2 regions of the Kitasatospora sp. NPDC059812 genome follow, and region 2 is predicted to be linked to the other one. Evidence: riboswitches for the same ligand, from Rfam matches in the RefSeq annotation. Region 2 holds a riboswitch; the other holds the start of a gene.
What was found. Region 2 has a riboswitch for thiamine pyrophosphate ahead of thiC (phosphomethylpyrimidine synthase ThiC). Riboswitches for the same ligand answer to the same signal wherever they lie in the genome.
Positions count from the first base shown of each region.

Region 1: linked by a shared signal. The riboswitch ahead of thiO (glycine oxidase ThiO) and the one ahead of thiC (phosphomethylpyrimidine synthase ThiC) in region 2 are both predicted to bind thiamine pyrophosphate.

Region 1 covers NZ_JBHWIO010000001.1:99,127-103,601, reverse strand. Annotated here, with positions in the region: gene ACFV6D_RS00470 (Rv2175c family DNA-binding protein) at 1-38, opposite strand, end outside; gene ACFV6D_RS00465 (NAD(P)/FAD-dependent oxidoreductase) at 81-1,289, opposite strand; TPP riboswitch at 1,374-1,486, shown strand; gene thiO (glycine oxidase ThiO) at 1,490-2,665, shown strand; gene thiS (sulfur carrier protein ThiS) at 2,662-2,931, shown strand; gene ACFV6D_RS00450 (thiazole synthase) at 2,933-3,730, shown strand; gene pknB (Stk1 family PASTA domain-containing Ser/Thr kinase) at 3,850-4,475, shown strand, end outside.
Region 2 covers NZ_JBHWIO010000033.1:13,152-16,955, forward strand. Annotated here, with positions in the region: gene ACFV6D_RS18475 (cupin domain-containing protein) at 80-397, shown strand; gene tenA (thiaminase II) at 478-1,146, shown strand; gene ACFV6D_RS18485 (DUF5326 family protein) at 1,363-1,563, shown strand; TPP riboswitch at 1,703-1,837, shown strand; gene thiC (phosphomethylpyrimidine synthase ThiC) at 1,833-3,716, shown strand.

The DNA of each region.
Region 1 (4,475 bases), on a different contig from region 2:
GAAACCAGGGCTTCAATCTTGCTTTCAATCTCACTCACGCCACCAGACTGCCACCTCCACAGCCCCCCGCGCACCAGCCGCTACCCCGCGACCGCCGACTTCAGCGGCACCGAGGGGTCCGCCGCGCGGGCCCGGTCCAGCGCGGTGCCGCGCTCGATCAGCCGGCGGCCCTGGGTCAGATCGCGCGGCCGGTCGACGGCCAGCAGCGCGCTCGGCACCCCGTCGCGCAGCCAGAGCACCGTCCAGGAGGCGTCCTGCGGGCCGCCCCGCCACAGCAGTTCGTCGCCCTCGGCGTGCCGCCCGGCGTACTGGACCATCCGGCCGAACTGCTCCGACCAGAAGTACGGCACCGGGTCGTACGGCGGCGCGTCCGCGCCGAGGACGGCGGCCGCCGCGGCCTCGCCGGACTGCAACGCGTGGTCCCAGTGCTGGACGGCCAGCCGGGCGCCGGAGCGGGCGGACGGGTAGCTGACGCAGTCCCCGGCCGCGAAGACGCCGGGCAGGCCGGTGCGCAGCCGCCCGTCCACCAGGACGGCGCCGGTGCCGTCCAGCTCGACACCGGAACCGGCCAGCCAGCCCGTCGCGGGCCGGGCGCCGACGCCGACCACGACCTCGTCGGCGGGCAGGTGCGAGCCGTCCGCGAGCAGCACCGCGCCCGCCTCGACGGCGGCCACGCCGACCCCGCAGCGCAGGTCGACACCGGCCTCGGCGTACCAGGCGGCCATCGCCGAACCGACCTCGGCCGGCAGCGCGCCGGGGACGGGCGCCGGGCCCGCCTCGACCACCGTCACCTCGCAGCCGGCCGCTCGGGCGGCGGTGGACACCTCGGCGCCGATCCAGCCCGCGCCGACCAGCACCAGCCGCAGGCCGGGCCGCAGCAGGGCGCGCAGCGCCAGCGCGTCGTCCAGGGTGTGCAGCAGGTGCGCGCGCTCGGCGCCGGGCAGGGCGCGCGGGGTGGCGCCGGTGGCGATCACCAGGGCGTCGTACGGGAGGTCGCCGGCGCCGGTGTGCAGCACGCCGGGGGTGAGGCCGGTGGCGCGGCGGCCGGTGAGCAGCTCGATGCCCAGGTGCGGGTAGTCGATGTCCAGGGTGGTGGCGTCGGCCTTGCCGAGCAGCACGTCCTTGGAGAGCGGCGGCCGGTCGTACGGCGCGTGCGGCTCCTCCCCGACCAGCGTGATCCGCCCCCGCCAGCCGCCCTGCCGCAGCTTCAGGGCGCACTGCGCCCCGGCCAGCCCGGCCCCGACGACAACCACCTGATCCGTTGCGTTCAGCTCTGCCACGCCCGTCACTGTACTCAGCGCCCTGCCGGGGCCACCGGCCCGTCCACCCCGCATACGGGCCTTCGGCCGGGCCCGCCCCCGGCGTTATGGTGGGGGCACCATCACGGGAGCCCGGCGTACCGGGCTGAGAGGCGGGCTGGCACGGCCCGCGACCGTCCGAACCTGATCCGGGTCATTCCGGCGAAGGGAGAAGAGCAGCCTTGTCACGCTTGCCCGAGGAAACCCACGCCGATGTGCTGGTGATCGGCGGGGGCATCATCGGCCTCGCCGTCGCCTGGCGCGCCGCGCAGCGCGGGTTGCGGAACATCGTCGTGGTCGACCCCTCCCCCGGCGGCGGGGCGGCCGGGGTCGCGGCCGGGATGCTCGCCCCGGTCACCGAGCTGCAGTACGGGGAGGAGCCGCTGCTGCGCCTCGGCATGGCCTCCAACCAGCGGTACGGGGACTTCGCCGCCGAGCTCACCGAGGCGAGCGGCGGCCTGGACACCGGGTACCGCCGGTGCGGCACGATCGCCGTCGCGCTGGACTCCGACGACCGCGAGGAACTGCGCGAGCTGCACGCCTTCCACCAGCGGCTCGGCCTGGACTCGTCCTGGCTGACCGGCCGGGAGGCCCGCAGGCTGGAGCCGATGCTCGCCCCCGGCGTACGCGGCGGCCTGCACGTCGCGGACGACCACCAGGTGGATCCCCGCCGGCTGCTGACCGCCCTGGTGGCCGCCTGCGAGCTCGCCGGGGTCGTGGTCCACCGTGCCGAGGCCGTCGGGCTGCTGGTCGAGGGCGGCCGCGCGGTCGGCGCCCGGCTCGGCACCGGCGAGACCCCGAGGGCCGACCAGGTGGTGCTCGCGGCCGGCCCGCACAGCCACCGGCTGCCCGGACTGCCGGAGGGCGTGCTGCCGGCCGTCCGCCCGGTGAAGGGGCAGATCCTGCGGCTGCGGATCCCCGAGGCGTACCGGCCGTTCCTGTCCCGCAACGTCCGCGCGGTGGTGCGCGGGCAGCACCTGTACCTGGTGCCCCGGGAGAACGGCGAGCTGGTGATCGGCGCGACCACCGAGGAGCAGGGCTACGACACCACCGTCACCGCCGGCGGGGTGTACGAACTGCTGCGCGACGCCCACGAGTTGGTGCCGGGCATCACCGAACTCCCGCTGCTGGAGACCTCGGCCGGGCTGCGGCCCGGCTCGCCGGACAACGCCCCGCTGCTGGGCCCGACCGCGCTGCCCGGGCTGGTCGCCGCCACCGGCCACTACCGCAACGGCGTGCTGCTCACCCCGGTGACCGCCGACCTGCTCGCCGAGTACCTGGCGACCGGCGAACTCCCCGAGCTCGCACAGCCGTTCACACCCACCCGGTTCTCCCCCGACCGCTCCACCACGAAGGCCTCCGCATGACCGAGATCGCACCACCCGAGACCACACCGGCCCAGACCACCCCAGCCCGGACCGCACCGGCCGAGATCGCGCTGACCGTCAACGGCGAGCCCCGCCGGGTGTCCACCACGACCACCCTCGCGGAGGTCGTGGCCACCCTCAGCACCGCCCACAGCGGCGTCGCCGCCGCCCTCAACGAGGCCGTGGTGCCGCGCAGTTCGTGGCCGGCCCCGGAACTGTCGACGGGCGACCGGATCGAGATCCTCACCGCCGTCCAGGGAGGCTGACATGGCCGACGACCTGCTGACCATCGCCGGGGCGTCCTTCGGCTCCCGGCTGATCATGGGCACCGGCGGCGCACCCAGCCTGGAGATCCTGGAACGGGCGCTACTGGCCTCCGGCACCGAGCTGACCACCGTGGCGATGCGCCGGGTCGACGCCGGCACCCAGGGCTCCGTCCTGGACGTGCTGACCCGCAACGGCATCCGGGTACTGCCCAACACGGCGGGCTGCTTCACCGCCGGGGAGGCCGTGCTGACCGCCCGGCTGGCCCGCGAGGCGCTCGGCACCGACTGGGTGAAGCTGGAGGTGATCGCCGACGAGCGGACCCTCCTGCCGGACCCGATCGAGCTGCTGGACGCCGCCGAGACCCTGGTCGACGACGGCTTCACGGTGCTGCCGTACACCAACGACGACCCGGTGCTGGCGCGCAAGCTGGAGGACGTCGGCTGCGCGGCGATCATGCCGCTGGGCTCGCCGATCGGCTCCGGCCTGGGCATCCGCAACCCGCACAACTTCCAGCTGATCGTGGAGGGCGCGGGCGTCCCGGTGATCCTGGACGCGGGCGCCGGCACCGCCTCGGACGTCGCGCTGGCGATGGAGCTGGGCTGCGCGGCGGTGATGCTCGCCTCCGCGGTGACCAGGGCGCAGGACCCGGTGCTGATGGCCGAGGCGATGCGGCACGCCGCCGAGGCGGGCCGGTTCGCCCACCGGGCCGGCCGCATCCCGCGCCGGTTCCACGCCGAGGCCTCCTCGGCGATGGCCGGCCGGGCGGAGCTGGACACCCGCGAGCACCCGGCGTTCTGACGCCCTGGCGCCCGGGCACCCGCCGCGTGTGCCGTGTCACAAACCGGGCACAGCCGGGCCCGGAGGCGATGTCCTCCGGGTCCCGCTGCCGCCTGCGGCCCTAGACTCTCCGGGTGGACATGGCATTGCACGACCCCTTGATCGGTACCCTGCTCGACGGCCGGTACCGGGTCGAGCAGCGCATCGCGACCGGCGGGATGTCCACCGTCTACAGGGGCACCGACACCCGGCTGGACCGGGTCGTCGCCCTCAAGGTGATGCACCCCGCGCTGGCCGGGGACGACGGCTTCACCGCCCGGTTCATCCGCGAGGCCAAGGCCGTCGCCCGGCTCTCCCACCCGAACGTGGTGAACGTCTTCGACCAGGGCGCGGACGGCGCAAACGTCTTCCTCGCCATGGAGTACGTGCCCGGCCGCACCCTGCGGGACCTGCTGCGCGACCGCGGCGCACTGTCCGTGCGGGCCGCGCTGGACGTGCTGGAGCCGGTGCTGGCCGCCCTCGGCGCCGCCCACCGGGCCGGGCTGGTGCACCGGGACGTCAAGCCCGAGAACGTGCTGATCACCGAGGACGGACTGGTCAAGGTCGCCGACTTCGGCCTGGTCCGGGTCCTCGGCACCGCCGACGGCGCGCCCACCTCGACCAGCACCGCGACCGGCGGCACGGTCCTCGGCACCGTCTCCTACCTGGCCCCCGAGCAGATCCTCCCGGACGCCCCCACCGACCAGCGGGTCGACGTCTACGCGGC
Region 2 (3,804 bases):
CTTGGCGCCCCCGGTCCGGCGCCCGTGGTGTTGAATGCCCGTGGCCCGCACGGTGGATGGACGAAGGAGGGGAGCAGCGGTGAAGCTGTTCCGGTTGGACGAACTGGACGTCGAACGCGCGGCGAACGACGGCGCGTACCTGCGCTTCCTGCGCGAACCGCGGATGTCCGCCGGGCTCTACGCGCTCTCCCCCGGCGACACCGACCCGCAGACCGCGCACGACCAGGACGAGATCTACCAGGTGATCAGCGGCCGCGCCGAACTGACCGTCGGCGCCGAGACCGCCACGGTCGGGCGCGGCACCGTCGTCTACGTCCCGGCCGGCACCGAGCACCGCTTCCACCACGTCACCGAGGAGCTGCGGGTCCTGGTGGTGTTCTCCCCGCCCGAGGGCTGACCGTCTGCGGACCGATCGGGAACCGGCCGGGGACTGACCGTCCGCGGGCCGGCCGGGGCCGACCGTCTAGGGTCCTGGGCATGAGCAAGAGCCTGACGGAAGAACTCTGGGCGGCCATCGAGCCGGTGTACGCCGAGATCCTCGCCCACCCCTTCATCGGCGGCCTCACCGACGGCACCCTGCCGCGTGCGGCCTTCCGCCACTTCGTCGTCCAGGACTCGCACTACCTGCGCGACTACGCCCGCGCGCTCGCCGTCTGCGCCGCCAAGGCGCCCGGCGAGGAGGACGTGCGGGCCTTCGCCGACGACGCGGTCGGCGCGCTGGCCGCCGAACAGGGCATGCACGCCGAGTTCCTGACCGCCTTCGGCGGCAGCGCCGAGCAGGCCGCCGCCGAACCGGTGCTGCCCACCACCCGGGCCTACACCAGCTACCTGCTGGCCACCGTCTACGGCGGCTCCTTCGCCGAGGCCGTCGGCGCGGTGCTGCCCTGCTACTGGATCTACGCCCGGGTCGGCGAGGCGCTGCTCGCCCAGGGCTCCCCCGACCCGCTGTACGCCAAGTGGATCGCCACCTACGGCGACGAGGCGTTCCAGTCCGTCGTCCGCCGGGTGCTGGCGCTCACCGACCGTCTCGGCGAGGAGATCTCCCCGGCCGAACGGCGCCGGGTCGTCGAGCACTTCACGACCACCTCGCGCTACGAGTGGATGTTCTGGGACGCCGCCTGGCGCGGCGAGCGCTGGCCGGTCTGACCGCTGGTCGCAGGGGGTGCGGGGCCCTTTCCGGGGGTCGTCCCCGAGGCCCGTACCCGGGTCTCCCCTGGGCCCCGGGTCGGGGTGATCTAGGGGTTCTCTCCGGGCCATCGGGCCTCGTTCCGGCACTCGTGTCCCCGTACGATCGAAGTACCGAAAGCAAGCGGGATGCGGCACCGGACGGCAGCCGACCCCACGGGGAGAGAAGGAACGGTCATGGCTGAGCTCTGGAAGTCGCTGCCCTCCTGGGTGCGGAACATCGTCATCCCGGTGCTGGTCCTGGTGCTGCTCTGGAACATCGTGGGATTCGTCTTCGGTGTCGTCGGCGCCCTGCTGAGCATCATGATCAAGGTGCTGGTCGTCGCCGGTATCGCCGCCGCCGTGGTGGTCCTGGTGAAGAAGGCCGCCAAGGGCTGAGCAACCGTTCGAGGCCCGGCCCCCTGGACGGGGGGCCGGGCCTTCGGCGTTCCCGGCGCGGCGTCCGGCCGGCCGGAGGCGTGCTGGACCTGCGGCGATCGGCTCGCTACGGTGTTGGGCGTCATGTGCAGGCAACACCGCCTGCCGACGCGGGAGCTCGGAGCACCGGGCTGAGAGGGCGCTGACCGGAACGTCGACGGACGGACCGACGGCTGCGTCGACCGCAGGAACCTGACCGGGTAATGCCGGCGTAGGGAGTTTGAGGTCAGATGACCACGTTCGAAGCACAGCCGCAGCCTGCCCGCAACACCGGGAACAGCGGCACCGAGGCCGGCGGCAGCGAGGCCGGCGAGGCCGCCACCGCCACCGCCACCGCCACCGTCACCAGCGCCGGTACTGGCTACCCCACCCCGGCCTGGCGCAAGGCCTACCGCGAAGGGTCCCGGCCCGACCTGCGGGTCCCGTACCGCGAGGTGCAGCTCACCAACGGCAGGACCGTCCCGCTGTACGACACCTCCGGCCCGTACACCGACCAGGCCTACGAACCCGACGTGCGGCGCGGCCTGCCCGCCCTGCGCGACGCCTGGATCCGCCTGCGCGGCGACGTCGAGGAGTACGACGGCCGCGAGGCCCGCCCCGAGGACGACGGGATCAAGCACACCTCGCCGCGCGGCGGGAACCTGCGCAACCTGGACGCCGTCTTCCCGGGCCGCCCGCGCCGCCCCCTGCGCGGCCGCGGCGGTGCCGCCGTCACCCAACTCGCCTACGCCAAACGGGGCGTGGTCACCCCCGAGATGGAGTTCGTGGCGCTGCGCGAGGGCCTCGCCCCCGAGTACGTGCGGGCCGAGGTGGCCCGCGGCCGGGCCGTCATCCCGGTCAACGTGAACCACCCCGAGGTGGAGCCGGCGATCATCGGCACCAACTTCCTGGTGAAGATCAACGCCAACATCGGCAACTCCGCCGTCACCTCCTCGATCGAGGAGGAGGTGGAGAAGATGACCTGGGCCACCCGTTGGGGCGCCGACACCGTCATGGACCTCTCCACCGGCCGCAACATCCACACCACCCGCGAGTGGATCCTGCGCAACTCCCCCGTGCCGATCGGCACCGTGCCGCTCTACCAGGCCCTGGAGAAGGTCGACGGCAAGGCCGAGGACCTGAGCTGGGAGGTGTACCGGGACACCGTCATCGAGCAGTGCGAGCAGGGCGTCGACTACATGACCGTCCACGCCGGCGTCCTGCTCCGGTACGTCCCGCTGACCGCCCGCCGCAAGACCGGCATCGTCTCGCGCGGCGGCTCGATCATGGCCGCCTGGTGCCTGGCGCACCACCAGGAGAACTTCCTCTACAGCAACTTCGAGGAGCTCTGCGACATCCTCGCGCGCTACGACGTCACCTTCTCGCTCGGCGACGGCCTGCGCCCCGGTTCTATCGCGGACGCCAACGACGAGGCGCAGTTCGCCGAACTGCAGACCCTCGGCGAACTCGGCCGGATCGCCCGCGAGCGCGACGTCCAGGTGATGATCGAAGGCCCGGGCCACGTCCCGATGCACAAGATCAAGGAGAACATGGATCTCCAGAAGGAGATCTGCGACGAGGCGCCGTTCTACACCCTCGGCCCGCTCACCACCGACGTCGCCCCCGGCTACGACCACATCACCTCGGGCATCGGCGCCGCGATGATCGCCTGGTGGGGCACCGCGATGCTCTGCTACGTCACGCCCAAGGAGCACCTGGGCCTGCCCAACCGCGACGACGTCAAGACCGGCGTGATCACCTACAAGATCGCCGCCCACGCCGCCGACCTCGCCAAGGGCCACCCCGGCGCCCAGGACTGGGACGACGCCCTCTCCGACGCCCGCTTCGAGTTCCGCTGGGAGGACCAGTTCAACCTGGCCCTCGACCCGGAGACCGCCCGCGCCTTCCACGACGAGACCCTCCCCGCCGAACCCGCCAAGACGGCCCACTTCTGCTCCATGTGCGGCCCGAAGTTCTGCTCGATGAAGATCAGTCAGAAGATCCGCGCCGAGCACGGTGACGGTTCCAGCGCCGTGGAGACCGAGTTCGACGCCGAGGCCCTGGCGGGCATGGCGGAGAAGTCCGCCGAGTTCGCCGCCCAGGGCAACCGGGTCTACCTCCCCCTCGCCGACTGACGTCGTTCTGTCGAAGCGCTGCTCCGGGTGTCTCGCTGTTCCTGTGGCAGCGCTTCGGCATGCCTGGGCCACGGGGCTGCACGCGGGC